DNA from 2 places in the Aliidiomarina minuta genome. Region 1 is predicted to be linked to the other one. Evidence: predicted binding sites of a transcription regulator. Region 1 holds the regulator's gene; the other holds the start of a gene.
What was found. The regulator FliA, encoded in region 1, starts transcription of late flagellar genes. The targets are predictions, from matches to a motif close to CTAAAGNTNNNNNNNNNNNNGCCGATA.
Positions count from the first base shown of each region.

Region 2: pomA (flagellar motor protein PomA) is a predicted target of FliA. The motif match lies at 14,412-14,438, and genes of this name have one in related genera.

Region 1 is NZ_PIPL01000001.1:1,366,081-1,381,945, forward strand. It holds gene CWE09_RS06540 (chemotaxis protein CheA) at 1-711, opposite strand, end outside; gene CWE09_RS06545 (protein phosphatase CheZ) at 725-1,483, opposite strand; gene cheY (chemotaxis response regulator CheY) at 1,503-1,886, opposite strand; gene CWE09_RS06555 (RNA polymerase sigma factor FliA) at 1,934-2,659, opposite strand; gene CWE09_RS06560 (MinD/ParA family protein) at 2,652-3,494, opposite strand; gene flhF (flagellar biosynthesis GTPase FlhF) at 3,543-4,949, opposite strand; gene flhA (flagellar biosynthesis protein FlhA) at 4,970-7,072, opposite strand; gene CWE09_RS06575 (prepilin-type N-terminal cleavage/methylation domain-containing protein) at 7,189-7,413, opposite strand; gene CWE09_RS06580 (hypothetical protein) at 7,418-7,852, opposite strand; gene CWE09_RS06585 (prepilin-type N-terminal cleavage/methylation domain-containing protein) at 7,849-8,331, opposite strand; gene CWE09_RS06590 (prepilin-type N-terminal cleavage/methylation domain-containing protein) at 8,321-8,809, opposite strand; gene ispH (4-hydroxy-3-methylbut-2-enyl diphosphate reductase) at 8,894-9,835, opposite strand; gene fkpB (FKBP-type peptidyl-prolyl cis-trans isomerase) at 9,832-10,278, opposite strand; gene lspA (signal peptidase II) at 10,509-11,018, opposite strand; gene ileS (isoleucine--tRNA ligase) at 11,018-13,852, opposite strand; gene ribF (bifunctional riboflavin kinase/FAD synthetase) at 13,866-14,786, opposite strand; gene murJ (murein biosynthesis integral membrane protein MurJ) at 14,832-15,865, opposite strand, start outside.
Region 2 is NZ_PIPL01000002.1:187,529-203,393, reverse strand. It holds gene serA (phosphoglycerate dehydrogenase) at 1-466, shown strand, start outside; gene phoR (phosphate regulon sensor histidine kinase PhoR) at 441-1,757, opposite strand; gene phoB (phosphate regulon transcriptional regulator PhoB) at 1,758-2,444, opposite strand; gene CWE09_RS11195 (SAM-dependent methyltransferase) at 2,594-3,226, opposite strand; gene CWE09_RS11190 (peroxiredoxin) at 3,517-4,146, shown strand; gene CWE09_RS11185 (Hsp20/alpha crystallin family protein) at 4,210-4,761, opposite strand; gene CWE09_RS11180 (helix-turn-helix transcriptional regulator) at 4,869-5,069, opposite strand; gene CWE09_RS11175 (hypothetical protein) at 5,090-5,602, opposite strand; gene CWE09_RS11170 (sensor histidine kinase) at 5,909-7,642, shown strand; gene rdgC (recombination-associated protein RdgC) at 7,680-8,582, shown strand; gene CWE09_RS11160 (HDOD domain-containing protein) at 8,571-9,401, opposite strand; gene srmB (ATP-dependent RNA helicase SrmB) at 9,534-10,739, shown strand; gene CWE09_RS11150 (VanZ family protein) at 10,736-11,068, opposite strand; gene thiI (tRNA uracil 4-sulfurtransferase ThiI) at 11,074-12,549, opposite strand; gene CWE09_RS11140 (flagellar motor protein MotB) at 12,617-13,549, opposite strand; gene pomA (flagellar motor protein PomA) at 13,553-14,311, opposite strand; gene CWE09_RS11130 (exodeoxyribonuclease VII small subunit) at 14,509-14,769, shown strand; gene ispA ((2E,6E)-farnesyl diphosphate synthase) at 14,772-15,674, shown strand; gene dxs (1-deoxy-D-xylulose-5-phosphate synthase) at 15,678-15,865, shown strand, end outside.

The DNA.
Region 1 (15,865 bases):
TGATGATGCTTTTTCAGCCGCACTGTTCGCTTCTGCTTTAGCCGGTTTATCCGGCTTGGGTTCTACCGGACCACTACCATGCAGCTCGTCCAGCAAAGCTTCGAATTCGTCATCGGTAATATCGTCGTCAGACTTCGACTGAGCCGCTTTTTCCGTTTTGGCTTTTGCTGCCGGCGCTTTTTTACTGCCATGCAACTCATCCAACAGTGATTCGAATTCATCTTCAGTAATTTCGTCAACACCACCTTCACCACTTACACTTTCATTCTGGCTGGCAGCGGGGGCCTGCGGTGCTGCAACAGGTTCAGCTTCGTCTTCACTGGCAGGTTTGCTCAGTTTTTCCAACAGCTTCAGCAATTCGGGATCAGCTGGCGTGCAATTTTCACGCGCCCGAACCTGAGCGAACTGCTCATTGATAGTATCCAGCGACTGCAGGATTATATCCATCAGCTCTGATGAGACTTTTCGTCCGCCGTTACGCAAGGTATCGAATACGTTTTCCGCGCCATGACAGGTATCCACCAGCTCCGTCAGCGACAGAAATCCAGCGCCCCCCTTCACGGTATGAAAGCCACGGAAGATTGCGTTCAACAAATCACGATTATCTGGATCATTTTCTAATTGAACCAGCTGCTCAGAAAGCAGCTCCAGAATTTCTCCGGCCTCAATTAAAAAGTCCTGTAGAATATCTTCATCTACATCAAAGCTCATTCGCTCGGCGCTCCTAGAATCCTAAACTCGATAGCAGGTCATCCACATCATCCTGGCCAGTAACTACGTCATTACGTGAGTCCGGGTCGATAATGGGGCCTTCCGCTCCTGTGGGCTGCTCTTTTGCGGCTTTCGCCGGGCTGCCTTTACGCTCTGCACGGGCTTTTTCCTGATCGCCAAACACCGTTAACAGCTCAATCAAACTTTCTTCGACTTCCTGTACCAGTTCTATGACCCGACGGATCACCTGACCAGTCAAATCCTGAAAATCCTGCGCCATTAACACTTCAGTCAACAACATATGCAGATTTTCACTGTTGCCACGAGCCTGCCCAAAGAAGTTATCGAGCTGATGACACATTTTCTTGAATTCTTTTAATTCAATGTCACGGCTCATTAACTTATCCCAGACTGGGCGGATATTATCAATTTCACGTCCCAGACTTTCCGCCAGCGGCAGGCTGGCCTCTACTGCATCCATGGTTCGGTTAGCAGCATCTTCAGTACGTTCCATGACGTAGTTCAGGCGATTTTTGGCATCCGGCAAGTCATCTGAAGTCATTTTTTCCAGCCGTGGATCGAGCTGAAAATCAGATAACGAATCATGCAACTGACGGGTAAGTTTGCCAACAGACATGAACAAGTCATCGCTGCTCTCATCTTTTAAACCAAGGAAAAGCGCGTTCGCTTCTTCCTGCTTATCAGCTTCGAGTAAGATTACCAGCTCACGTGCCTGTTCAAGGCTAATTGCCGGCCCAACTTCGCTTTTCATAGGCTGGTCCTTGCTTTGATTACCCAAGACGTTCAAACACTTTGTCCAGTTTTTCTTTCAACGTGGCCGCCGTAAAAGGTTTTACTATATATCCGTTTACACCCGCTTGAGCTGCCTCAATGATCTGTTCACGTTTCGCCTCCGCCGTCACCATAAGCACAGGAATCTCTTTCATGCTGTCGTCGGCCCGAATAGCCCGCAACAGATCAATCCCCTGCATACCAGGCATGTTCCAGTCAGTTACAACAAAATCAAAATCACCATTCTGCAGCATCGGCAGCGCGGTAGTACCGTCATCTGCTTCTTCTATATTCTGGAAACCAAGATCACGTAACAGATTCTTGATAATACGTCGCATCGTAGAAAAGTCGTCTACGACCAGGATTTTCATACTTTTATCCAAAGTACCCTCCACTGAGGCAATTGATTTATAAAAGGTTAATTATTATATCAGCCAGTCCAGTCTTGCATACGCGATTTTAGTCGTAGCATGGCCTGGCTGTGTATCTGACTTACCCGAGATTCGCTGACACTTAATACTTCACCAATTTCTTTTAAGTTCAGTTCTTCATCGTAATATAAAGACAATACCAGCGCTTCACGTTCTGGCAAAGTCCGAATTGAAGCTGATAAAGAGCGCTGGAACGCATCCTGCTCTATATCATTAAAAGGGCCATCAAAAGAAGCGTCCTGCTTATCAGAAAGCAAAGCGTCTTCCGTTACCCCTAAATCTTCGATGCCAATCATACGCCCTGAGCGCACGTCATTCAAAATATGATGATAATCATCGAGTTCCATATTCAGTTTTTCGGCAACTTCCAAATCCCGTGCATCGCGGCCAGTCTCACTTTCAACTTCACGAATAGCGGTCGCAATCAGGCGGCTATTTTTATGCACTGAACGAGGTGCCCAGTCGCCACGCCGGATTTCATCCAGCATGGCACCGCGAATACGGATCCCGGCAAAGGTTTCAAAACTGGCCCCTTTGCTATGATCAAAATTACCTGATGCCTCCAACAGGCCTATCATGCCTGCCTGAATCAGGTCATCGACCTGCACACTGGCGGGTAAACGGGCCACCATATGGTGCGCTATACGTTTCACCAGATTGGTATGTTGTTCAACAATCTGGGTCCGGTCGTCGCGAGATATCGCGTAGGCAGCTGCTTTACTCATTGGCCACCCCTTTATAGGTTGTCGGCTGTTGTACTAATTGCTCAATAAAAAATTCTAAATGACCGCCTGGCTGACCACTGACCGGCCACCTGGCCGCCCGGTGGGCCAGCGCTTTAAATGCCAGTGAAGAAGGCGATCTGGGAAAGGCTTCTATCACCAGTTGCTGACGCCTCACGCCTTTGCGCAGGTTTTCGTCATAAGGCACTATAGCGGCCAGCTCCAGCGCTACATCAAGGAAGCGGTCGGTCACTTTAGTCAGCTTGTTGAATAAAACCTGCCCTTCACGCATGGTTCGCACCATGTTGGCAATGACTTTAAAACGGAACACCTGATGCTCCCGGCTGAGTACCTTGACCAGTGCGTAAGCATCAGTAATCGACGTAGGCTCGTCACAGACCACCAGAACCACATCCTGAGCAGCACGGGAAAAACTAAGAACCATATCCGATATGCCTGCCGCAGTGTCGATGATTAAGACATCGAAATCTTCCTGCATGGAGCTGAAGGCGCGAATCAGGCCAGCGTGTTCTGCAGGGCTTAATTCAACCATATTGCGGGTGCCTGAGGTGGCTGGCACTATTTTTATGCCCGCCGGGCCTTCTACCAGAATATCATCTAAGTCGCACTGTCCAGCCAGCACATGAGACAGATTCCGGCGCACTCGTAGCCCCAACATGACATCTACATTGGCCAGCCCCAAATCAGCGTCCAGAACTAATACTCGCTGCCCTTGCTGAGCCATGCCCACGGCCATATTCAGAGAAACATTGGTTTTACCCACGCCTCCTTTGCCGCCGGTGACCGCAATCACCTTGACCATGCTCTGCTTCATCATTTTGCGTAAACCGCTTGCTTGATCTATCACGATAGTTATCTCTTCTTATTACTGCTGTGACAGCTGCGAACTCGCTTCCGCATTAAAGCGGTAGCTCTCGGGCTTAGTCTTTGCTGCCATAGCTGCAGCCTGTTCTATCAGATAACGCGCATCAGCTACCTTGATATCTTCAGGAACCTGCTGGCCATCCGTCAGATAACTGATCGGCAGGCTGTTATGAATCGCGGTACTTAATACTTCACCCAGGCTCAGACATTCATCCAGCTTGGTGAAAATACAGCCATTCAACGGAATCTTTTTAAACTGGCGCACAATTTCATTCTGCACCGGAGCCTGGGCTGTCGAGGAAAGCACCAGGTAAGGCCGGATACGCAGTCGTGAGTTTTCCATCAAGGTCGACAACTGCTCACTTAAACGTAAGTCTCGCTGGCCCATTCCTGCGGTATCTATCAGCACCAGGCGGCGCTGACGTAGCTGTAATAACACCGCATTTAGTTCGTCGGCGTCTTTGGCTACTTTAATCGGGCAACCGATAATCCGGGCATAGGTTTGTAGTTGCTCACTGGCGGCAATCCGGAAGGTGTCCGTAGTGACCATAGCGACACTGTCCGGCCCATGCATCTGCGCGTAACGCGCGGCTAATTTAGCAACCGTAGTCGTTTTACCTACGCCAGTCGGTCCCACCAGAGCGACAATGCCGCCCTGCTGTAAAATATCATTTCGGGTCGTCGCTATCTGGCCCTGCAATAAATCGATGGTTTGCTTCCAGGCTTCATCTTCACTTAAGCCTTCCGGAATAAAACAGGACAACTGATCCGATACCTGCTCGGTAAGACCAAGTTCAGTCAGCTTCTTTATCAACATAGCGCGGGTCGGTTCTCGGCGCTCCATATCCTGCCACATAAGCCCTGATACCTGCTGTTCCAGCAAGTTACGAATGGCAGACATATCCGATTTCATAGAGCTGATGGTGGCGTCCTGAGTACTCAGGCGCTGCTGCAAAACATCCTGCTCTGCGCCTCGCGGAGAAGGTCGCTGTGAAGATTCCCTCGATTCTCTGGGCGCTGCAAAACCAGCATAGTGTTCGTCATGCTGCTGGTTATGTTGTGCTTCCTGACTGGGGTCCAGGGGGTCATACGCAGGCTTAGCTTTTTCTTCCCGGCTACGGCGAGGTGGCACAGGATCAGGTTCTCCCTGCTGGCGTGCTAATAAAGCCTGCAGGGAGTCAGCAATAGCTTCCTGCTTTTCAGGACCACCACGGACTACCTGTTGACCTGAGTCAGATGCAGAGTTACGGCGTTTAGGTTCAGGTGCCTCCTGATCAAAGGCGGCCATTATTTCGACCCCCCCGCTGACTCGTTTGTTAGACATGATCACCGCGTCAGGGCCAAGAACTTCTTTAACTTCAGCCAATGCTGAGCGCATATCTGTGCCAAAAAAACGTTTTATTTTCACCTTTCCCCCTGACGAATTGACTACTGACCGATTGAGCTGACAATTCGAATTTGTTTATCATCCGGGACTTCCTGATACGACAGCACGTGCATGCCCGGAATGGTATTGCGCACAAAGCGCGATAATGTAGTACGCAGTACACCTGAAGTTAAAAGCACCGACGGTTGCCCGTTCATTTCCTGATGCTGATGCGCATCATGCAGTGACTGCTGAATTTTTTCCGCCATGCCTGGCTCAATACCCGCACTTTCATTTCCTGCTGCCTGCATAGACTGATGCAACATCTGTTCCAGTTCCGGCGCCAAGGTTATGACAGGTAACTCTTCCATGCCGCCAGCAGCTTCCTGAACAATCAAGCGACGCAGAGCAATACGGCTGGCTGCGGTTAACACATCAGTGTCCTGACTCTTACCGCCATATTCGACCAGCGTTTGCGCTATGGTACGAAAATCACGCACCGGAACGCCTTCGTCCAGCAGGTTCTGTAATACTTTAACCACGTTGCCTAACGTCATCACGTCCGGCACCAGCCCTTCAACCAGCTTCGGATGCTGTTTAGCCAGCATATCCAGCAGCTGCTGGCCTTCTTCATGACCCATCAGATGAGAAGAATTGTTGGTTAAAATCTGGCTCAAATGAGTGGCAATCACAGTGGCCGCGTCCACCACGGTATAACCCAGTGTCTGCGCATGTTCGCGCTCTTCAGCGCGGATCCAGGTTGCCTCCAGGCCAAAAGCCGGGTCTTTGGTTTTTTCACCTTTCAGCTCGCCAAATACCTGGCCTGGGTTAATCGCAAGTTCCCACTCCGGGCGTATTTCAGCTTCACCGAAGGTCACTCCCATTAGAGTAATTCGATAATGGTTAGGCCCTAAGTCGAGGTTGTCACGAATGTGCACCGCTGGTACCAGAAAACCTAATTCCTGCGAGAGCTTCTTGCGCACGCCTTTAATACGCGCCAACAACTCGCCGCCCTGTGATTTATCCACCATTGGAATTAAGCGGTATCCGACTTCAAGCCCAATGGTGTCAACCTGATGAACATCATCCCAGCCAATCTCTTTTTGCTCATGAGTTTTGGATTCAGTAACCGCTCTTTCCTGTTCAACCAGCTCACCGGCTACCTCGTCTTTCATAGTGCGGGCGCGCAGGTAAGCCATACCACCGATCAACGCAGCCATGGTCAGGAAGGCAAAGTGCGGCATGCCGGGGACTATGCCCATCAGGAATAAAATGCCCGCTACTATGGTCAGCACCCGTGGGTTGCTCATCAGCTGCAGGTTCACCTGCTCGCTCATATCTTTGTCAGCATTTTCCCGGGTAATTACGATAGCAGTAGCGACTGACAACAACAGTGAAGGTATTTGAGCGACCAGGCCATCACCTATGGTCAGCAGCGTATAAACTTCAACTGCATTGCCGAAACTCAGACCATGCTGCACCATACCAATCAGAAAACCGCCAATCAGATTGATCAGCAGGATCAGAATGCCGGCAACAGCATCCCCTTTGACGAATTTACTGGCACCGTCCATGGAACCGTAAAAGTCAGCTTCCCGGGTGACATCAGAACGCCGTGTCTTGGCTTCCTCCTGGGAAATCAGACCGGAATTTAAATCGGCATCAATGGCCATTTGCTTCCCTGGCATAGCATCCAGGGTAAAGCGTGCTGTTACTTCAGAAATACGGCCAGCACCTTTGGTGATAACCACGAAGTTGATAATAATAAGAATGGCAAATACGACCAGGCCGACCGTATAGTTACCGCCAATAACCACGCTACCAAAAGACTCGATCACGCTACCGGCAGCATCCGGACCTTCGTGCCCGTTCAGCAGAACCACCCGGGTTGAGGCGATATTCAGACTCAAGCGCAATAAAGTCGCTATTAGCAATATGGTTGGAAATGCCGCGAAATCCAGAGGTCGCCGGGTGTAAACCGCCACCAGCAAGACCACCATCGAAAGCGTGATATTAAACGAGAATAAAGTATCCAGCAGCATCGGGGGCATCGGTAGTATCACCATCGCCAGCACCGCCAGAACAAATAACGGCGTACCAACCCCTTTTACGTGCTGCTTATTATTCTGAAAAAAAGTATTCAGTGCGCCAAACTGTTGCTGCATCCTGATAAAAAACCTTTCAACTGCTCAAGGCAGATTAAAAACAGACAGGAAGTGTCAAGAAAGTGTCAACGTCCCCCACAAGTAAAGGCTACTATACAAAATTCAGGCCACTTTATTTATGGCGCCTGCAACTCGCATAAAAGAGGCTGCCAGCGCGCATTTATAAAGGGGTTTATATAATCAGTCTGTTGCTCCTGAAAGGTCTGGTAACGCGTTTCCAGGGTAGGCAAGCCTAGCTGCAAATGCAAATAAAGTGTAAAAACTGCCAAACTTCCGGCACCCATAATCAGGCTAGCCACCAGCAGTTCGATCAAACTCATACCTGAGACTAAAAATCGCATACCATTACTCCGCCTCTGCCACATACCAGTAGGCTCCACACGTACCCTCCGCTACGTGCAACCGGCGCTGACGCGAAAAACCACTGGGTTGCTCGTGTATTTCTATCGACCAGCATGCAGTGCCGCTTGTTTGTCCGGGAGCCAGGTGCTGACAGGTTACGGGCAGAACCTCATACTGCAGAGACGTGCCCGGCAAATCATGCTGACCACTTACCTGCGTAGCGCTCGCACCCAGTACAATGGTCTGTTCTGCCAATTCATCAAATAACTGACGCATCTGCAGACTACGTTGCAGGGCTTTTCCGTCCAAAGCGGCTAAGGCTTGTAATTGCTGCTGATTATTGTTCAGTGCCCATAAAGTCAGCAGACTCATTTGCAGCAGCAACACCACCATAGCAATCAACGATGCGCCACTGTTACCCCGCGTACCCGCCTTCATGGTTCAAGCACCACCGGTGCCGCAAGTAAATAACGCCACTCCCAGTTACGCCCTCCATAAGTCGCCGAGAGCCTCAACATAGCCTGCTGCTGCGGCAACGACTGAATAACAAACTGGTTTAGCTGAAATCCATTTACATCATGCAACGCAATCCACCCGCTATCCTCACAGCCACGGTCCTGTGGTCGCCACTGCAATGTACCCTGCCGTAAACGTACGCCGTGCTCAGCATATAACACGCAGTCCTCCTGCCAGTGCCAGCGCCAGTGACCACTTTCGCCAGAGCGCTCCAGATCCCGCGCCAGCCAGAAAGCCAACTGATAGAAAAGCTGGGCTTGAGTATGTAACTGCTGCTGACGGTTTGCCTGGCCCCAGATCCCCGTCAGTAAACCCAGCCAGGCAACTAACAATACAGCGCTTATTAAGAGCACCAGAATAAGCTCCAACAGAGAGAATCCTTTTGCCCGGCTAGCTGTCACAGTGTGCTACCCCATGCAATGCCGTGCCCCACTGGCACCAACGGATGCGCCCAAGCGAACTTATAATCAAGCCAGAGACTTCCGCATGACTGGCTTTTACAATCGCAACCTGACCAGCACTGAAAGCTGCGAAGCCCCGCCCAGCCGTGAACTGAACAGGAGTATTACGGCCGTAATTGTGTTTAAACTGAAAACCATGCTCAAGCAAAAAAGCACTGGGTTGGCACTTGTCGATAGCCTCATCGGCAAATCCAGTACATAAATAATCACGATCAATACGTAACACAACATCTCGTTCGCTGGTAATGGCTAATTGCCGGGCATGCTGAAACTCAGCTAAGGTAAGTAACGAATAATGACGTAGCTTTTGATTGTTCCAACTATTGCTCAGCATCGGGTAGGTCAAAGCGCCAGCCACCCCTAGCAAAAAGATTGCAATTGTCAGTTCGATTAAAGAAAAACCGGCACTAAAACGCATAAAGCCCCCGTTTTAAAAACAAGGGCTTTAGTATGGCTACTATTTCAGCAGGCTAGGGGCAATTACGTAATCACGGACAAATCATCAGACCTGAGTTACGCGTAACTCCGGTGGGATTGAAAAAGTCACATTTTCTTCCCGTCCCTGCAACTCTTCAACTTCGCTGCTACCCCAGTCGCGAAGCTGCTGCACCACCTCCTGCACCAGTACATCCGGGGCTGACGCGCCAGCAGTTACTCCAACACTGGAAACGTCTTTAAACCACTCATGGTTCATGCAACGCGCATCGTCAATTAAATAAGCGGTAGTGCCCATCTTCTCCGCCAGTTCACGCAGTCGGTTTGAATTAGAACTGTTACGCGCGCCTACTACGAGCAGAATATCCACATCCGCCGCCATTTCGCGCACCGCATCCTGGCGGTTCTGAGTGGCATAACAAATATCGTCTTTTCGTGGCCCCTGAATAGCCGGGAAGCGCAGACGAAGTGCGTCAATAACATCAGCCGTGTCATCAACCGAGAGAGTGGTCTGACTCATATAATGCAGATTTTGCACGTCTTTAACCTGAAGTTTGCCGACATCCGCAACCGACTCAACCAGATAAATGCCGCCGTCGTTATTCAGGTACTGACCCATAGTGCCTTCTACTTCAGGGTGGCCCGCATGACCGATTAAAATACATTCATGTCCGCGTCGGCTGGCGCGAGTGACTTCCATATGTACCTTAGTTACCAGCGGACAGGTAGCGTCAAAAACTTTAAGTCCACGATCAGTAGCCGCCTGACGTACTGCCTTCGAAACCCCGTGGGCGCTAAAGATAACAATGCTGTCGTCAGGCACCTGATGTAGTTCTTCGACGAAGACCGCCCCCCGTTCACGCAACCCTTCCACTACATACTTATTGTGCACCACTTCATGACGCACATAGATAGGTGGCGAGAACATAGCCAGGGCCTGTTCTACGATAGTGATCGCGCGATCCACGCCAGCGCAGAATCCACGAGGATTAGCCAGAACTACTTTCATGCGTCCTCCACACTAAGAATTTCCACCGCAAAAACAACCGCTTGTCCGGCCAACGGGTGATTAAAATCAATAGTTACTTCGTTGCCTTCAACTTTACGCACTATGCCCGGCACTTCACGACCATCCGGTTGGGTAAAGGCAATAATAGCACCCGGTTCTGCGGGGGTTTCATCCGAAAACTTATGCTTATCTATGTGATAAATATTCTCTGGCAAAGGTTGGCCAAAAGCTTCCTCTGGCTGCAGAGTAAATTCACGCTCATCGCCAGCTTTAAGACCATGCAGATGTTTTTCAAAGTTTTCCGTTAGATTACCATCACCCATACGAAAACGCGCAGGCTTACCATGCACCTTAGAGCTGTCAGCCGCCGAACCATCTTCCAGTTTAATGGAAAAATGCATAGTTACACGACTGTTGTCACCTATTACTGCCAGTTCACTCATCTAATTACCTTTTATTGGGGTCAGAGCTAAAATTCACCACTTCAAATCACCACACAACATTGGGGTCAGAGCTAAAACTCACCACCACAAAAAAGCTAAAGAGCAGCAATGGCAGTGGGTTTAGAGCTAAAACACAGTATTCAAAAATGGTTAGTTTTAGCTCTGACCCCATTATTTTTTACATTCAGGGGTGGTTAATTTTAGCTCTGACCCCGTTTTTTCACCGTTTTTCAGGTTTTACGGTTTGTGATGCCGTCCCAGATCATGAGTGCGGCGCCAATTACTATGGCTGAGTCGGCTACGTTAAAGGCGGGCCAGTGGTGGGTTTGCTCCCCCAGGCGCAGATACACATCCAGAAAGTCGACTACAAAACCATGTTGCAAACGGTCCAGCACATTGCCTATAGCGCCACCAATGATCAAATTAAATGACCAGTTCAAACGCCATTCGTCTTTCGTTTGCTTGCGCAGCCAGAATATCAGTAAACCTGATACAGCTATTGCCAACAACGTGAAAAACCAGCGTTGCCAACCTCCCGCATCGCTTAAGAAACTAAAAGCGGCACCATAGTTCCGTGCGTGCACAATATCGAAAAACGGCAATACATTAATACGTTCATACAAACTCAGACTCGCCAGAATCCACTGTTTGCTGATTTGATCCAATATTATTACCAGCACCGGAACCCATAATAAGTGCCAGCCGCTGGCCTGCCAGCGTGCTGGTTTCGTTGCCGACATTAGGCAAAGCTCCGTTGTTCACCGTCACCGTCAACATTAGTTACACAGCGCTGACAAAGGTCAGGATGCTCATTAATGCTGCCGACTTCAGGACGATGGTGCCAGCAACGGGCACATTTTGTATGCGCCGTTTTAACTACTGCTACTTTGAGCCCTTCCAGTTCCGTATCACGCACATCGCTGCCTGCGTCAGCCAGCGGTTTAATGCTGGTTTGCGAGGTTAATAGCACGAAACGTAACTCGTCCTGCAACGCATTAAGCGCTGGCTGCAAATCTTCTGCAGCATAAAGCGTGATTTCAGCTTGTAAGGAACCACCTATCACTTCGTCGCGGCGTGCCTGCTCTAACGCCCGGTTTACTTCGCTACGGACCGTCAACAGAGTCTGCCAGGTGCTATCTTCAATCTGGCCTTTATCCAGCCCTTGTGGCCAGTCCTGATACCATTCCGCCGTGAATACATATTTATCACGTCCGCCTTCAACGGCTGGCAGGGTTTCCCAGATTTCCTGCGCGGTAAAGCTGGTAATAGGCGCCATCCAGCGTACTAAAGCTTCTGCAATGTGCCACAAAGCGGTCTGGCACGAACGCTGAGCGATACTGTCTTTTTTCGCGGTGTACTGACGATCTTTAATAATATCCAGATAGAAACTACCCAGTTCAATTGAGCAAAAATGCATGAGTTTCTGCACTACGCTGAGGAACTGATAATTATCATAAGCGTTGACCAGCTCATCCTGCAGGGCTTTTGCCCGGCTGACTATCCAACGGTCCAGTTCGACCATCTCTGCTGCAGGTACGGCATGCTGAGCTGGCTCAAAACCATTCAGGTTGGACAGTAAAAAGCGCGAGGTATTACGAATACGACGATAGGCATCCGCAGAGCGCTTCAGGATTTCATCCGACACTGTCATTTCCGCGGTGTAATCCGTTGAAGCAACCCACAGACGCAGAATGTCGCCACCCAGTTTGTTCATCACCTGCTGTGGTGAAACGACGTTACCCAGTGATTTGGACATTTTGCGGCCTTGACCATCGACGGTAAAGCCGTGCGTCAGCACCTGCTTATATGGCGCCTGCCCTTTTGCTGCCACACCGGTCACCAGCGAGGACTGGAACCAGCCGCGATGCTGATCGGAACCTTCCAGATAAAGATCTGCTGGCCAGGCTAACTGCTCCTGCTGATCCAACACACAATAATGGGTCACACCGGAGTCAAACCAGACGTCCAGTGTATCTGTTAATTTGCGATAGTCGTCGGCTTCTTTACCCAGCAGTTCACTGGCGTCCAAATCAAACCAGGCCTGGATGCCTTCTTTTTCAATGCGTTTGGCGACTTCTTCCAGCAACTCCAAAGAGCGCGGATGCATTTCATCGGTTTCTTTATGAATAAAAAGGGTCAGTGGTGTGCCCCAGGTGCGCTGGCGCGAAATACACCAGTCCGGACGGCCTTCGACCATCTGCGCAATGCGGCTCTCGCCCCACTCTGGGATCCAACGTACGTTCTTGATCTGTTCCAGCGACTGTTCGCGCAGTTTTTCCTGTTCCATGCTGATAAACCACTGCGGAGTGGCACGGAAAATTATCGGTGTTTTATGGCGCCAACAATGCGGATACGAATGCGGGTAGACTTCATGATGCGCCAGATTTCCTGCTTCTTTCAAAGCTTCCACAATAGAATCATTGGCTTTAAATACATGCTGACCGGCAAACATTGGCGTGTCTTCTTTATACACACCCTGGTTATTGACCGGGTTATAGACTTCCAGGTCATATTTTTTACCCACCAAGAAGTCATCCACACCATGGCCTGGGGCGGTGTGCACACAGCCCGTACCGGATTCGGTGGTAACGTGATCACCTAAGATGATCGGCAATGTCTGCTCAAACAAAGGATGCTTTAACTGTTGCAGTTCCAGCGCCTGTCCATGACAAAATCCTAGTTTGTGGTACTTTTCCACACCAAAACGTTCCATGCAGTCATGCACCAGATCAGAAGCCAGGATCAGACGTTCAGGCTTATCGCCTTCAATCTGTACCAGAGCGTATTCAAGATCCGCGGCTAAAGTGACCGCCTGACTTGCCGGAATGGTCCAAGGCGTGGTGGTCCAGATGACCATCGCAATGGGCCCTTGTCCGTCATGTCCTTGTGGATGCTCAAAGCGCTCAACCACAGCGGCTTCATCAGCTACCGGATACTTCACGTCTATCGCTGGTGAATTTTTATCTTTATATTCAACTTCCGCCTCGGCTAACGCCGAACCACAGTCGGTACACCAGTGCACTGGCTTAAAGCCCTGCTGCAGGTGGCCACGTTCAATGATCGCTCCCATGGCGCGCACAGTGTTCGCTTCCTGCTGGAAGTTCATAGTCAGGTAAGGTTTGTCCCACTCACCAAACACACCCAGCCGTTTAAAGTCTTCGCGTTGAGCGTCAACTTGAGTCAACGCGTACTCACGGCACTTGGCACGAAATTCAGCATCCGTCAGTTTTTTGCCCGGCTTGCCATATTTTTTCTCCACCATGAGTTCAATCGGCAGACCATGGCAATCCCAACCTGGCACGTAGGGCGCATCAAAACCACTTAAGGTTTTGGATTTCACCACCACATCTTTCAGAATCTTGTTCACTGCATGGCCAATATGAATCTGCCCATTGGCGTACGGAGGGCCATCATGCAAAATAAATTTATCGCGTCCTGACCGGGCTTTTCTAATCTCACCATAGAGATCGTCGGCATACCAGTTTTCGAGCATCTGAGGTTCGCGCTGCGCCAGATTACCGCGCATTGGAAACGGCGTTTCAGGAAGGTTTAACGTATGCTTGTAGTCGCTCATGCCATCTTTTCCGTTAATAAGTAAATGCCTGTGCCTGCAGCACATCCTGTTGTATCTGTTGCTTTAGTTCCTGCAACGACGAAAACTTCACTTCGTCGCGTATTTTGTGCAGCGGAGTAACGCTCATGCGTTCACCATAAATATCGCCACTGAAATTAAATAAATGGGCTTCGATCTGTACGCCTCGGCCATTCACAGTAGGACGGCGACCAATATTGGCAACACCGGGGTAACTCTTGCCGGCCACTTCAACCCGCACTACAAAAACCCCCTGCAAAGGCGATTTAAGGCGCTTTAACGGCATGTTAGCAGTTGGAAAACCTATACTGCGACCCTTTTTCTCGCCATGGGAAACCCGACCATGTAATTGATAAGGCCTACCCAGCATTTGTGTCGCTTTAGCAAAGTCACCCACAGCAAGCGCCTCGCGAATAGCTGTGCTGGAAACCCGTGTGTCAGACTGTCGGTAACTGGCAGTGTCAACCACGGCAAAATTATGCTGCTCTCCCGCCGCCTGAAGCAGGCTAAAATCACCTTCGCGATTGTTACCAAAACGAAAGTCATCGCCTACCACCAGTAGCTTAACACCCAGCTTGTCGACCAGCACCTGCTGGATAAAGTCGTCAGCATGCAAACTGGCAAAACGCTGGTTAAATTGCACACATAACAGCCGTTGCATACCCTGAGCTTCTAACAAGTGATACTTATCGCGCCAGGTTGTCAGCCGGGCAGGCGCTTTTTGCGGACTAAAAAACTCCAGCGGCTGAGGTTCGAATGTCATTACAGCTGCCGGCAACTGCAATTCCTCTGCCCGAGCACGCACCCCCTGCAGCACTGCCTGATGCCCTAAGTGCACGCCGTCGAAGTTGCCAATAGTGAGCACACAATGACGGTGCTCTGGCGTAGTGGTATGTAAACCGCGAATTAATTCCATAAGTGGCAGATTATATCCTAACCAGCATTGAGGGTCAGCACCTGTTTACACTGAAGTGGTGCGGAAATGCCGGGGCCGACCACCCAACAGTAAAAAGCTCAGCAGATAACTTGCTGCACCTGCGATGATAAGTCCCGCCAGCCAACCACTGCGTTGCCAGTTTGACACTTGCAACCAATCGCTTATCGCTGGGCTAAAGTAAAAGAGCACAGCCACCATCACCACTGTGGCCAGCGTGATACGGCCAAGAAAGATAAGCGTACTGCGCGCCAGCAATAAAACCCCTTCACGGTAGAGTACCACGCCCAACAAGAGCGCATTGACCGTACCTGACAGAGCGGTCGCTAAAGCCAGCCCTACATAACCAAAAGGGATGGCTAATATCACATTGAACAGCATATTCGCGGCCATCGCGATGATGCCGTATTTAACCGGTCGTTTGGTGTCCTGACGGGAAAAGAACGCGGTGGCCAGCACCTTCACCAGCATAAAGCTGAGCAGTCCGCTGGCATAAGCGATTAAGCTATACGAGGCCATACGGGCGTCATCGGGACTGAATTCACCCCGCATAAAAAGCACCATAAGCATAGGTTGCGCCAGTACCATCAGTCCCGCCATAGCAGGCAGTCCTAGTGAACTGACCATACGCACGCCCCAGTCGAGTGTTCGCTGAAACTGAGCCAGTGATTTATCCACATGGCGGGCGGACAGAGCGGGTAAAATAACTGTAGCAATAGCAATGCCGAATAATCCCAACGGAAATTCCAGCATACGATCGGCGTAATACAACCAACTGATAGAACCGGTCATTAGAAAACTGGCAATAAGGGTATCAAACAGCAGGTTGATCTGACTGACAGAAACACCAAAGATAGCAGGCAACATCAGAATCCGTATGCGTTTAACGCCCGGGTCATTCCAGCCCCAGCGCGGCCGCACTAGTAAACCAGCACGTTTCAAAAACGGCAGCTGGAATAAAAACTGTATCAAACCGCCGACAAAGACCCCGATCGCCAGGCCTATTTCAGGTTGCGCCAGCCGGGGAGCCAGCCATAACGCAGCGGCGATAATAGCCACAT
Region 2 (15,865 bases), on a different contig from region 1:
CGGTCAGCTTGGCGGCGCCGCCATTGATGTTTTTCCTGTTGAACCCAAAGCCAGCGATGAAGAATTCATCTCGCCGCTGCGTGGTCTCGATAATGTTCTGTTAACCCCTCATGTAGGCGGTTCAACTCAGGAAGCACAAGAGAACATTGGCGTAGAAGTAGCCGGTAAGTTAGCAAAATATTCCGACAACGGCTCTACCCTGTCTGCGGTTAACTTTCCCGAAGTTAGTCTGCCAGTGCATGAAGAATGCAGCCGACTGCTGCATATCCATAAAAATCAGCCGGGTGTGTTGCAGCAGGTCAACCAGACTTTTGCTGATCTTGATATCAACATTGCCGCTCAGTATCTGCAAACCGATAGTGATATTGGTTATGTGGTGGTAGACATTAATAGCGAACTGGCGGAGCAGGCCCTGGGTCGTTTAAAGGCTATTAGCGGCACTATTCGCTGTCGGGTTTTGCACTAACCACCAGTTCACTGGGTAGCAGGAAACTAAAACGGCTACCCTGCCCTTCGATGCTGTATAGCTGCAGATGTGAACGATGGTAGTCCAGCGCATGTTTGACAATAGACAGGCCCAGACCAGTGCCACCGGTGGCACTGTTTCTGTCTTTGTCGACCCGGTAAAAACGCTCAGTCAGACGCTGCTGATGTTTGGCCGCGATACCCGGCCCATTGTCCTTGATAGCAAACTCAGCACCTAAGCGTTTGCGTTTCCAGCTGATCCGCAGCTCACCGCCGGATGGCGTATATTTGATGGCATTATTGACCAGGTTCATGATCACCGTGCGCAGTTTTTCTTCGCTACCGTAGACACTGAGGTCGGCGTCCAGGTCGAGATCGATATGATGTTGCTTTTCTGCATTCAGTAATTCCACCTCACGCAACACGGTAGCAATGAGCTGGCTTACGTTAACTTCGTGAGAAAAACTATCCGGGCTGCTCGACTCTATACGGGACAGTTCCAAAAGCTGACTAACCATATTCTGCATACGCTCGGTCTGCGATTGCATGTCACCAATGGCTTTATGTAGTTGTTTTACCGGCATGCGCTCCGGGTCTTCGAGCATTTCCAGATAGCCCTGCATAACTGTGAGCGGCGTTTTAAGCTCGTGCGACACATTCGCCACAAAATCTTTGCGCATACGCTCCAGTTTACGTAGCTGAGTCACATCCTGGGCCACCAGCAAATACTGGTTATCTGCATAAGGCATAATCCGGATATCCAGCTCCATGCTGCTGTGGGCCGGTGAACCTAAAATAATGCTTTCGCTAAAGTCGGCAGCGTTAAAGTAATCAACAAAACGTGGTTGGCGAATCAGGTTGGTAATACGAATACCGCTGTCACTTGGCCACTGCAGACCAAAATAAATCTGCGCCAGCTTGTTACTCCAGATCAGCGTACCGTCTTCCTGCATCACAATCGCCGCATCTGGCAGCGCTTCAGAAGCCTGCCGAAAACGTTTTAATAAGGTGGTAAGCGCACGACGGCGGAACTGATTGCGCCTCAGGGTGCGATAAATGCCATCGTAGATATCCGTCCAAAGCCCAAGCGCTTTTGGCGGCAACATAGTACGACTGTCCCACAACCAGCGGCTGAGACGGAACTGAAAGTAATAATGCCAGGCCAGCTTTAGCGCCAGAGCTATCGCCAGCGCAGGCCAGAAAATATTTAGCAGCCAGCCCAATACAGCAAAAGGGAGCAGGTAAATAACCAGCCCCTTAAAAATTGCATAGAGAGTATAATCGCGACCCATTTAGCGCGCTGAGAACCGGTAGCCGACACCGCGCACGGTCTGAATTAAGCGGTCATGGCCATGATTTGCAACGGCCTGGCGTAAACGTCTTATATGCACATCCACAGTCCTGTCTTCTACGTAAACATTAGTACCCCAGACATGATCCAACAATTGCTCACGACTGTAAACTCGTTCCGGGTGGGTCATGAAGAAGTGCAGTAAACGAAACTCAGTAGGCCCCATGTCCACAGAATCATCATTCGCCGTAATGCGGTGTGATACCGGGTCTAATTTTAAGCCCTCAATTTCCAGCGGTTCGTCCAGGCTGGTTGGCGACACCCGGCGAAACACAGCACGCATACGAGCCATGAGTTCTTTGGGCGAAAATGGTTTAGTAATATAATCATCTGCCCCTACTTCCAGGCCTTTGATTTTATCTTCTTCCTCGCCCCGGGCGGTCAGCATGATAATAGGGATATGTTTGGTATGGTCCTGACTCTTAATTTGTTTAGCAAATTGAATGCCGCTACCGCCAGGTAACATCCAGTCAAGCAATATCATATCCGGATAGGGTTCTGTAATTTGTTGCAACGCATGCTCAAAGTTAGCAGCCTCCACCGGTTGATAACCATGCTGTTCCATGACAAAAGAAAGCATCTCACGAATAGGTGCTTCATCCTCCACAATTAGAATTTTTCTGGCCATAGTCATTACCTGTAATGTTTCTGATAGCAGCATTATGCAAGCAAATTATGACAGTTTTATTAAGCTTGTCACCAAACTGTCAATATCGCTATCTGCACTGTACAGGAAGTCATGAGATGAGGGGACTTATTACCTGAGTCCGAAACCGACTAAACACTTTCCATTAACGGCCTTTTGTAGCCAAGGTACTGGCAAACAGCACCCTCTCCACTATGGCCTTCACCTTCGGTCACCGAACGCACCAGCTCAGCGCCGTGCTCGACCGCAAAGTGGCTGAATGCGTTTTTCAACTCATTCAGGCTAAGCATTAAATCTGCGGAGGGAGGGCCCCCTGTACCACGACCTAACTGAGCTTCGGTATAACACTCCGCCAATAACCAGCCACCGGGTTTGAGTGCTTTTTCAATCTGCTGATACAAACGAGGTCGCGCAGCACTGGGTAGATGGCAGAAAATCATTACGACTCCATCATAATGGTTCACCGGAAGCTCGCTTTCGGTCAGGTCAGCCAGTTGAGTCTGAATGGTCACACCGCGTGATTCGGCTAAACGCAGGGCTTTATCCAGTCCTACCTGGGAAATATCCAGCGAGGTTACCTCTGCACCAAGCTCTGCTAGGTAAACACTGTTACGACCCTCTCCATCGGCCAGGCATAAAATACGCGCGGGCTGTTTTGCGCTCCACCTGGCCAGCAAAGGCGCGACCTGCTCTCGTAAAAACTCATTGGGCTCAGTTCCATAGTGGTATTCATTCTTATTGTAGCGTTCATCCCACTGATTCATTTCCAGCTCTCCATTTTGTAGCCAATAATATGATTCTAACTTATTCGATTTGCGTCTCTCGCAGCTACTGTAAAGTCATCTACACTCACCTAACAGAGCTGCCCAGGCAGCTCAATCGGATTTAGCGAACCTTGTAATCGGTTTGATTTACTTTCTTATATTCTTAAATGGAATATCATTATAACCATAAAACTTAAGCGGTTTTGCTAATATTTGCAAGACCCTCCGTTGGAAGACACAGACTGTCTGTTTCTTCCAGAAAATCACAAACCAGCAACGAGGTAATAATTATGGGTTTACGTATTGGCGACATCGCCCCTGACTTCGACATCGAAACCACCAAAGGCAAAATCAACTTCCACGAATGGGCCAAGGGCAACTGGGTCTTTTTCTTCAGTCACCCGGCCGATTATACCCCTGTCTGCACAACAGAAATGGGCCGCACGTCGCAGCTTGCTAGTGAGTTCGCGAAGCGCAATGTACTGCCACTGGGTTTATCAACAGATACCGTTGACGAGCATTTAGGCTGGATCAACGACGTTAACGACACACAGAATACCGATCTGCAGTTCCCCATCGTTGCAGATAAAGGCAAGAAAGTAGCTGAACTCTACGACATGATTCACTCTGGCGAAAGCGACACTGCAGCGGTACGCTCAGTGTTCATTATTGACCCGAACCACAAAATCCGGCTTACCATGACGTACCCAATGGCGGTGGGCCGTAACTTCGATGAGATCTTGCGTGTTATCGACGCACTGCAGTTTTCTGATAAACACAATGTGGCTTGCCCTGCTGACTGGCGCCCGGGTGAAAAAGTGATTATCAAGCCAACCGTAAGCAACGAAGAAGCAGAGAAGTTGTTCCCACAGGGCTGGGATGAATTACGCCCCTACCTGCGTTTTACTGAAATCAAATAATAAACCTGAAGTCCTTGGCTAAAACGCCGCTCTGAGGAGCGGCGTTTTTCGTTCACTTAGCTATTAAGTAATTGGAATTTCCGAGTTGGGGCTCTCTTTACCTTTAACTCGCTTAATTTCTATGTTCAGGATACCTTCATTAAAGGCAGCCTTAATATCTTTACTGTCGATATCTTCAGGCAAGGTTAACGTTCGGCTAAAGCTGCCATAGCTGCGCTCTACGCGGTGATACTTGCCTTTCTCATCTGACTTCGACTCGTTCTTCTTTTCACCACTGATGGTTAACAGATTACCTTCAAGGTTCAGCTTCAGGTCGTCCTTGTTAACCCCAGGTAATTCCACCGACAGCTCGTAACTATCCGTATGCTCCTTAATATCAAGGCTAGGTCGCAGTATCGCCGAACCGCCCCAAATAGACTCGTTTTTGGCACCATGATCAAGCAAATCAGGCACATTCAATGCACGAAAGGTATCGGCAAACAAACGATCAATGTCGCGATGAAAACGCGCGATCGGATGGCTGTCTTTGTCTTCGGTAAGCGCTGGCGTTTGCTCTTCATGCTTGTTCCAGTTCCACGGCGCAAGTTTTGATTCCGACCAAGACTTGTTGCTCATGATGGACCTCCTTTATGTTGATAAATTAAAATTACCTATCAGGCAACTATTTATATAGAGGTATTCAACGATAACTCAAGGAGGTTTTGTATTATTTTTGACCAGCGTCAAGTTAAACTGAATAACACCTCTACCGGCAACTCAAAGTAATAGGCCAGTTTTAACGCCACCACCACTGACGGGGTAAAACGCCGCGTTTCTATGGTGCTGATAGTTTTACGCGAAACCCCAATAGCGTCCGCCAGTTGCTGCTGCGACAAGCCGCGCATTTTACGTTCCATCGCAATGCGATTATAAACAGCTTCCATGAGCTCTCCCGTAACCTGCGTCAGTCATACTCTTCCTGCTCGTCAGTAGCTTCCTCTTTAACCAGTCGTATAATAGCGATCGCCCATGTCAGTCCAGCCAGCAGTACATAGACACCCCCTATGTGCTGCACACTTATCTCGTTAATAAGGGCAGTTCCGGAAAACCCGCCAGCGAAAAAAAATAAAGCTACTGAACTCATTACCAGGACCCAGCTAACCGCTTTATACCCGCTTGCAATGGCGTACAAACAAAACTCATCACTGAACCTCTGCCTCTTCGCGTAAGGTTGGTCTCCTGCCATGAGGCCACTTGTCATAAATACTAAAGGTGCAACAACAGTCGAAACTATAAGCCCAATATACCCCAGCATAATTATCAATAAAGGAGCACTAAACCACCTGGACACGGCGAAGAAAGCCACCCCTGCCGCCAGCATGAAGATACTTTGCGCCACTCGCTTCAGTGCCTGTACCTGGAGATCAGGGGTCCATGCGTCATAAGGGTTTGAGGTTGAGGAGGATGAATGTTTCATATCTGTTCCTTGATATTTAAATGTAATTACTGATACCTATGGGTATCAATTTATAACCTGTGGGTATCAGGATCAAGTGCTAAATTATTCTTTTCCGTCATTTTCAGCAAAACAAGGCGTAGCCTGTTCCCTGCACATCGCAAGCCCAGTACTTTGATCTATTCACCAAAAAGCGGTAAAAATCAGTTGCGCGACTTGTGCAACTTGGTAGAGTTAGATTGTTAACGCTAAATTAACAAAATAATAATAGGCAAAGGGACCAGCAATGTTAACTCCACCAGTCTGTATACAAAGTCAGGAGTGACGGTGCAAACCAGTCGTATTTCCCGCTCTTTGCTTACCCGTGTGTTGTCAGTTTATTTTTTACTGACGTTTATGGTTACCTGCGTACACATCGCGGGAGAATACTTTAATACCAAACGCTACCTGGTATCGGAACTGGAAAACCAGCAACACACCTTTGCTGCCAGTCTTACGCGCGCACTCTGGGAGTTTAACTCACAGCAAATAAATGCCCTGGCTGAAGGGCTCATTAATATTCCTTCCATTGGCGGCGTTATCATCCGGGATGATAACGGCGAAGTTCTGGTTCACATGGGTGAAACTTTTCTGCCTCAGGAGCTACCAGAAAGCAACAGTTCGGTTTCCTTATCCGAACAACGCGGCGTATTTGGTCATTACAGCCCTTTAATATTTGAGTTTTCCGGCCAGTCCACCCGAGTCGGTGATGTTGCAGTATTTTCTAACCGGGATGTTGCTATTGAGCGTCTGAAAGTCAGCCTGTTCTTCTTAGTGGGCAATGCCATTATCAAAAGTACCTTGCTGTTTTTACTGTTTTCAGTAGCTTTCAATCGTATGCTAACCCAGCCTTTTCGTGAGCTCAGCAAACAAATTGACGGTTTCCATATTGATGATCTGGATGACTCCAGAATTCACCTCGCCGATCAGGACAACAATGAATTCACTCAGGTAGAAGAGGCGTACAATCGCCTTATTGATAATTTACAGGAGCATCAGGACGACCTGCGCTTAACAGAACAGAAGTTACGTCATGCGAACCAACAGCTGGACGAACAGAATAATCTGTTAGAACAGGAAGTCGCACGCAAAACCTCCCGCCTTAGCAAGTTAATGATGGACCTGGAAAGCCGTCGTCAGGACCTTGAACAACGGCAGTACAAACTGGAACAGGAAATACGCCAGCGCAAACTTACAGAAAGCACACTGAAGCGCACCAATCAGCGCTTGAAAGAGTCTTTAGAAACCTTGCAGCGGGCGCAAAGTCAGTTGATAGAGTCCGAAAAGATGGCGTCGTTGGGTGGCTTAGTGGCAGGCATTGCACATGATGTTAATACGCCAATTGGCATTGGTGTAACTGCAAGCTCTTTTCTTGCTGATCGGGTTGAACAGCTGGCGATTGCTCTGGATGACAAAAGCCTTACCCAACGTGAGCTAAAACAATTTATAAAAGATACCCGGGAAAGCACTCACTTGCTGGACAGCAACCTTAATCGCGCCAAAGATCTTATTGAAAGCTTCAAGCAGGTTGCAGTAGACCAGACATCAGACGCGTTGCGGGATATCTGGCTATGCGATTATATCGAAGGAGTTGTGCAGTCCCTACAGCCCAAACTTAAGTTCACCCAGCATGAAATTATTATTGATTGCCCTAAAGAAATACAACTTCGTTGTCTGGCCGGGGCACTTGCGCAGATTCTGACTAATATGATCCTCAACTCGCTGCTGCATGCTTTCGAGGGTATTGAACAAGGTAATATTCATATCAGAGCTTATCTACAGAATGAGCACCTGTACTTTACCTATCAGGACGACGGCAATGGACTGGAACAGGAAGCGCTGGATAAACTCTTTAACCCATTTTTTACGACCAAGGCAAATCAGGGTGGCAGCGGGCTGGGAACCCATATAATACGTAACCTGGTAACTCAGACACTGCAAGGCGATATCACCGCTAATAGTGCTCCCGGCAAAGGTTTACGTTATGACTTCCACTTTCCCGTTGCAGTGCTGAACCACTAAGCTACAATGCCCGCTCACTGAATTACCGGAGTTTCTCATGTGGTTTAAAAACCTGCGCGTTTATACCTTTTCCCAGCCATTTACCGCGCCTGCTGATTTTGACAGCCAGCTCGCAAGTTATGCGTTTTCACCCTGCCAGCGACATCAGTCAGCCAGCTTTGGTTTCGTTTCCCCTTTTGGCGACGGCAGTGAAGTACTGCACCATAAAACCGGCAGCAATATTCTGCTTTGCACCCGTAAAGAAGAAAAAGTATTGCCGGCCAGCGCCATTCAGGCGCAAATTGAAGAGCATGCGGAAAAGTATGCGGAAGAACATGGGCGCCCGCTTCCGAAAAAGGAAAAACAGGCACTAAAAGAAGATATTATTCATCAGATGTTACCGCAGGCGTTCAGTCGTTTTAGTCAAATGTGGGCTTATATTGATGTTGAGGGCCAGCGCCTGATTGTTGACTCGTCCGCTAGTGGTAAAGCCGAAGATTTCACCGCACTGTTGCGTGGCGCTCTGGGGTCTTTACCGGTGAAGCCATGGGGAGCTCCTCAACCTGGCGATCTGTACTTTACTCAGTGGTTACAGGACAAATCAGCTCCAACCCCTTTTGTATTGGGCACTGATGCTGAATTGAAAGGCACGGGCGAAGAAGCCGCCGTAGTACGTCTGAAACAGCAAGACTTAGTAAGCGCCGAGATTCAGTCACACCTGGAACATGACAAGGTCGCAACCAAGCTGGGACTGGAATGGGAAGAACACATGAGTCTGGTGCTGGAAGATGACTTCGCTATTAAACGCCTGAAGTTCAGCGATATCATTAAAGAGCAGAACGATGATATGGCTACCAGCACTAAAGCCGAACAGATCGACGCTGACTTTGCCTTAATGAGCCTGGAGTGCAATCAATTGCTCGACGCCCTGCAGGCAACCTGGGAAGAATCAGTCAGTTAACGCACTTAGAATATCCTGGTAGTCAGCCTGTACAGCCGGCTGCTGCCAGAAACGCGCGCGTGAAATAGTACCGGCGTCGGCAAACATTTTAATCACTTCGTCGGGCCGGGCGACCTTGATTTGACCCAGTAGTACTGCTGCCAGCTGCATAAAGCTAAGATATCCTGGCTTAAAGCTGGCAATACCCAAGCGCCAGTTTTCCTGCACCTCAACTAACTCACTGTTAAAGTTCCAATTACGTAAAACTTTACCACCTAACGAGCTTGCCAGAGACTTTTCCGCCTGACGTAAAAATTCAGGTTCGCAAAAAGTAGAAGGCTCACGCTCGACTAACGAAAGTATCGGTAACATACCGATACGGCTGGTCATGCAACCCAGCGCCAACGTATGAGTATGCAACTTACGCTCACCTTTATAATGATTAAGCAAAGTCACAGCGGCAGCTGTCAGTTCAAGGCTGTTGCGCCAGTTATGGTGCAACTCTTGCTGCACCAGTTTGTTTTTTGCCTTAAATAAACTTTCCAGAGCGACCCCCAGGGCGACATTGCGGATTTGCCAGAAGCCCAGGCGTGTTAATGCCTGGGGCAGGTTCTCAGCCTTTACCGCACGGCCCAGCCAGGCACTGTTAGCGATCTTAATAAGGCGCCCCGTTAATGCCGGGTCCTGACTGATAATCCGACTTAGTCGGGGTAACGTCATTAAAGGGTCTGCCACGGCTTCCTGCACACGCACAGCAATATCCGGCATGCCAGGCAATGCCAGGGTATCGTTTTCAATCTCATCAGCGACCAGACTGAACAATTCCGTCTCGTTTGTCATAAGTCTATGCTCTGTCGACCTTTTTTAATTTACATAATAGTGTGTCTGTAAATAAGCAGTAACGCAAGCATCGCGACGCCTGTAAAAACAGGATAAACTAGGCGCTCATTTACCTCGACACACTATGGCACTATGACACCTAGCTGGGAAGAACTCGAAATCGCCCCTCAACTGAGTGAAGCTATGCTCTCACTCGGTCATAAAAAACCTACCCTGATTCAACAGCAGGTGGTTCCTGAAGCCATGGCGCAGCGGGATATCCTGGCGTCATCGCCAACGGGTACCGGCAAAACGCTGGCTTACCTGTTACCGGCCTTTCAGCACCTACTTGATTTTCCACGCAGAGAACCAGGTAGTGCCCGGGTATTGGTATTAGCGCCAACCCGTGAGCTGGCTGAGCAGATTCATTTACAGGCCGCCCATATTTGTAAGTCGACCGGGCACAGTTCACTGCTGATCACAGGTGGCGTCAACTTCGGTAGCCACCTGTCGGTGCTGGACAGCAGCCTTGACCTGATTGTGGCGACCCCTGGACGTTTACTGGATTATCTTGAGCAGGAAAATTTCAGTGCTGAAGACATTGAAGTGCTGGTTCTGGATGAAGCCGATCGCATGCTGGATATGGGTTTTGCAAGTGCCGTTAGCAGTATTCTTGCAGAAGCACGACACGTTCGTCAGCGCCTGCTTTTTTCTGCGACTATGGAAGGCCAGCACCTGACTCGTTTTGCCACGCAACATCTGCATGAACCCGCTTATATTGACGCTCAACCGCCGAAACGCGAACGCGGAAAAATCACACAGTGGATGTATACAGCAGACGATGCCGAACATAAGTACAAATTATTGCTGGCTTTATTAGCCAAGCATAGTAAATCGGTACTGGTATTTGTGAAAACGCGGGAACGCGTAATGGAAATCAACCAACAGCTGCGTGCCGCCGGTATCCGTTGTTCAGCACTGCAGGGAGAGATGCCACAATTTGATCGGCAGCAGGCTCTGGCCGCTTTTTCATCGGGTAAAAATGCAGTACTGGTAGCCACCGATGTAGCTGCCCGGGGGATTGATGTAGAAGATGTCGAGCTGGTTATCAATTATGACCTGCCGCGCCATGCCGATACCTATATTCACCGTATTGGCCGTACCGGTCGCGCTGGCCGTAAAGGCCATGCAGTAGCTTTGGTAGAAGCTCATGATGCCGCTATGCTGGGTCGCATTGAACGTTATACTGGAGAAAAACTGGAGCGCCGGGTAATGCAGGATTTACGTCCCCAGTTTAAGTTTCCGGATCCTCATAAAAGCACTAAAAAGAAGAAAGCGAAAAAAGCAAAGCGCCGTTAACCCCGGCGCTTTTTCTTATATAAACCCAGCAGAATATAAAAAGTCGCAGCGCCTGCAACATCGGCAACCACGTCCCAGACATCCGCGCCCCGCGCCGGCAGATGATGCTGAATAACTTCAATGGCAATACCGTACCCGGTGAGCAGAAGCATCGACCAGCTCCAGTGCAGGCGAAAGGCATAATGCATACTGGCGGCCAGGACAAAAAACAAGGTAAAGTGAACGGCTTTATCCAGGTGCTGAATTGATGGTCCCGACGGAGGGTTCTGAGTAAAAAATAAGGCCGATACCGCCAGGAATACAATAATAAACGCCAGTCTTGCGATCACTGCAACTACCCTTCTTTTGAGTTATCTTTTGCTTCATACACACCGACGTTGCTGAAGCCCATTTCGCGAAGATGAAGCGCCTGCATGCGACTCATTACACCCTGATCACAGTAGAGCAGATAATGGCTATTCCTGGCTAGAGTCGGGAACTGTGATTCAAGCTTAAAAAATGGTAAAGATTGTATCGGCCAGGGCTGTTCGGGCAACGGAGCCTCTTCCTGCTCTTCCAGACTACGAATATCCAGAATAACCTTATCCGACGACTGCTCATCTTTGATATCCAGATCAACCACCTGCATACGGGCGTCATGCAGATTTCTGATATCTATGACCTGAGCATTATAGACCAGTTCTTCCAACAGTTCGTCCGTCAATACCTGCTCGGCAGCCTCTACCGCCGCCAGATCCGCTTTCACCGTCGGTTTATTAGAGATAACACCACAATACTCAGGCATGACTGCAGCTAAAGGTTCGGTACCTATCGCCCGTGCAATGTTGACAATATCCTGCTTATCCATAGCGATTAAGGGTCGTAGCACGATACGCTCTGAAGCTTTATCAATAACCGCCAGATTGGTAAGTGTCTGACTGGACACCTGCCCCATAGCTTCGCCTGTTACCAGCGCCTGAGCATTTACATAACGGGTTGCCAGACCGGCTGCCCGCAGCATGGTGCGTTTAAGTACCACGCCCATCAGACCATTATCGACGTCTTCCAGAATGCGATCGACGACAGGTGCAAAGTCAACACTGATAAACTTAACCGGGTGTGTTGATGAAAAGCGCTTCCATATGTAATAAGAAATTTCACGCACCCCAGCTTCATGGGCATCACCACCTAAATTAAAAAAGCAGAAATGGGTGCGGGCACCGCGACGAATCATCTGATAGCTAGACACTGTGGAGTCAAAGCCACCCGACATTAGCGACAATACAGTTTCCTGGCTGGGTAAAGGAAAGCCCCCCAGCCCCTGAAAGCGGCGCTCTACTAAAAATACCTGTTTATCACTGACTACCAGCTGCACTTCCTGCTGCGGCTTTTTGAGTTGTACCCGGCAGTCTTCAACGCGCGCGAGGACACCGGCACCTATATATTTGGCTAAGTCCTGAGAAGAGAAGTCGTGATGCCCCTTGCGCCTAACCCGAACGGCAAAGCTTTGCCCCGTCAGTTCATCACCTTTATAAGCCAGAACCAGGTTCAGCAGCGTTTCAAAATCCGTTAGCGGGTGTTCAATAACACGTTCAAAGTGGGCTACACCGGGGGTCGACTGAAGGCATTCAATGGCAGCTTTAGCGTCTTTAGCAGAAGGGGTTTCAGCGAGCTGAACCTCAACCCGGTCCCACATCCACTTAACTTTATTCTGACTATCTATAGCTTTCAGCTGGTTACGCAGATTAGCCGTGAGAAGTTTACCGTGACGCCGACGCACGGATTTACTCTTTACCGTGATTTCAGCCTGTAATCGAACAATAAACTTCATAACACCACCAACAGCCGTAAAAGCGCGCGATTATACTAAAAAAGCACGCCTGCAACCAGCTCTGCGGTTAGTTTAAGTCGCCGTTAGTAGCTTCTATTGGTGAGGATTCGAGGGCACTGCCCTGCATCACAGCTATTTCTACACGACGGTTACGGCGCCGGTTGTCAGCGCTATTGTTAGGTACTAAAGGCCGGGTATCTGACAGGCCTCGCACCGTTAACCGTGATTCATTGAAATTTTCCACACCGAGCATTTCTTCAGCCACCGATACCGCACGACTACTGGATAAATCCCAGTTAGAGCTGTGCATTTCAGAACGAATACGGCGGTTGTCAGTGTGGCCAGAAATAGTCACTTCACCCGGAATAGTATTAAGCACTTCAGCAATACGGCGAATAACCGGGCGGAACTGAGGCTGCAAGAAAGCAGAACCTTCCGGGAAGGTGCCTTGTTCACGCACGCGAATAATAATTTGCTGCCCTAATTGCTCAAGCTCCAAAGCTCCGTCTTCAATTTCCTGCTCCATTTCTTCGCGAATACGATTCATTGCCTGCTCAATCTGCTCCTGCATCATCAAATCCATAGCCTGTTCAGCAGCCTGCTCAGCCGCGTCAGTCTCGCCGCCAGCATCCCTTTCCGGACCGCCCACATAATCATCTTCACCAGCCTGGAAATCCAGGGTTTGCTGAGTCATATCGGCGGTCTGTTGCTGTATGGTTTCAATCGGTGTTGGGGTTGGCTGCCCCGGCCGGAATTCCTGAGCTATAACACTGGTGCCGCGTGGAATATCTTCCACTTCTATGCGGTTCTGCACGCCAAAGGCATACTGCATGGAGCCTGCAATTTGCTTGAATTTAAGAACATCCATTTCGGAAAAAGAAAGTAACAATATAAAAAAGCACAGCAATAACGCCATCAGGTCAGCAAAAGTCGCCATCCAGGGCGCCAGACCTTTCTTGTGTCTTCTTTTTATTTTCCGTTCCAGTGCCTTTTCACTCATCGATCAGATGTCCTCAGGAACGCGTTTGGATTCTGCCAGGTAGTTTTTCAACAGACCTTCGATAATACGAGGGTTCTGGCCGTCCTGAATACTCAGAATGGCATCCAGCATGAGATCATGGTTCATTTTCTCCTGATCCATGCGCAATTTTAACTTGTTGGAAATAGGAATACAGACCACATTCGCCAGGAAAGTACCATACAAGGTGGTCAGAAGCGCAACCGCCATGGCCGGCCCTATCGCCTGCGGATCGTCCATGTTTGCCAGCATGGCCACCAGACCAATCAGTGTGCCCATCATACCCATTGCCGGTGCAATGTCTCCGATCGTGCTAAAAATATTAGCACCGCGCTCATGTCGCTCGTACGTTAAATCCATATCTTTTTGCAGCGTCGTACGCACAACTTCCGCATCGTGTCCGTCCACCAGCATATCAATGCCTTTGCGAAAAAACGGGTTAGGAACTTCAGTTTCTTCCAGCGCCAGAAAGCCACCTTTGCGCGCCGCATCAGCCATTTCAACAGCTTTATCAATCAGGTCCTGTGGTGGTTCAATTTTAAACATGAAGGCTTTTACCGCAACTTTACCAGCGCCCAGAAATTGCCCCAGAGGGTAACTGGCTAAAGCGACAAACATAGAACCGCCAAAAACAATAAAGATCGCTGGCACATTGACGTATAAACCAAGGTCCCCATTAAAGAGCATGGCCATAGTAATAAATGCGAATGCACCTAAGATGCCAATGATTGTTGCTATATCCACACAGTTCTCCCCGTTGCTCTTGTGTGACGACTTGCGAATCGCTATTTTTCATTATCTGCAGACGACTGACAACCGCAGTTTTTTTATTTTACCTGTTATACATCGACCTTTGTCGATATTTCTTTATCTAATCTGAGTAATTGATCTTCACATGCAGGTTCGGTAAGGTTGCCACAAAGATCCCTGAGAGAACCGTCATGAGCGACCAACAAGCTACTTCAGAAGCTACCTTTGAGCAAGCAATGAACGAGTTGGAAAAAATCGTCAGTAACCTGGAACAGGGCGATCTTCCACTAGAACAATCATTGCAGCAGTTTGAGCGAGCTATCGAGCTGTCTCGCCTGAGCCAGCAGAAACTGCAACAGGCTGAACAAAAAGTCAGTATGCTGCTACGCCAGGGACAGGAAGAAGAACTCAAACCACTCGCCGACAACGGCCCTACCCAGACTACGGAATAAACGTGGATAAGCAACTTTCTTTGCAGCATGCACTGACCAGCCATCGTCAGCGTCATTCCGATTTTTTACATCAGTTACTGGATAATCAGCCTCAGATCGCCCCCGTATTGTTAGACGCAATGAAATATGCCGTTTTACTCGGTGGCAAACGTATACGCCCTTTTTTAGTTTACGCCACAGGTGAATTACTGGGAGCCTCCGCAGACGACCTTGACGCTCCAGCAGCAGCGATTGAATGTATTCACGCTTATTCTTTAGTACATGATGATTTACCGGCGATGGATAATGACTCCCTGCGTCGTGGTCAGCCCACCTGCCATATCGCGTTTGATGAAGCCACTGCAATTCTGGCTGGTGATGCCTTGCAGACTCTATCCTTTGAAATACTGACCAGCCACCCTTACACGGCTGTCAGCGACAGGCAACAATTACAAATGGTGCGCACGTTAGCTAAGGCCAGTGGTCAGGCCGGTATGTGCGGTGGTCAGGCATTAGATTTAGCCGCGACTGACCGCCAGATCGGGCTCTCAGCTCTGGAGCAAATCCACCGTCATAAAACCGGTGCGCTTATCGTCGCAGCTGTTCAAATGGCCATTCAGTGCAGCCCTCAAGTGAGTCAGGAAAGCGAGCAGGCCCTGCTCAGCTGGGCGCAAACCATAGGTCTGGCGTTTCAGGTGCAGGACGACATTCTGGACGAAACCGGTGCCACTGAAGCCTTAGGCAAACCACAAGGTTCTGACCAGGAGTTGCATAAATCGACCTATCCAGCTTTACTGGGGTTAACGCAAGCGCAGCAATTGCTGCACGATTTGCAGCAAAAAGCACTACAAGCACTGGCTGCTATCCCGTACAATACTCAGCTACTCGAACAATTCACTGATTACCTGATTACGCGAGACCGATAATTCATGACTCAAAGCTCTGCTTCAGCTCAGTTTCCCTTGTTGAGCCTGATTGACTCACCCGCCGATCTGCGTGCCTTGCCACGACAGAAGCTGAGTCAGGTATGCACCGAATTACGCCAGTATTTATTAACATCTGTCAGCCAAAGCAGTGGCCACCTGGCTAGCGGTCTAGGCACAGTAGAACTCACCGT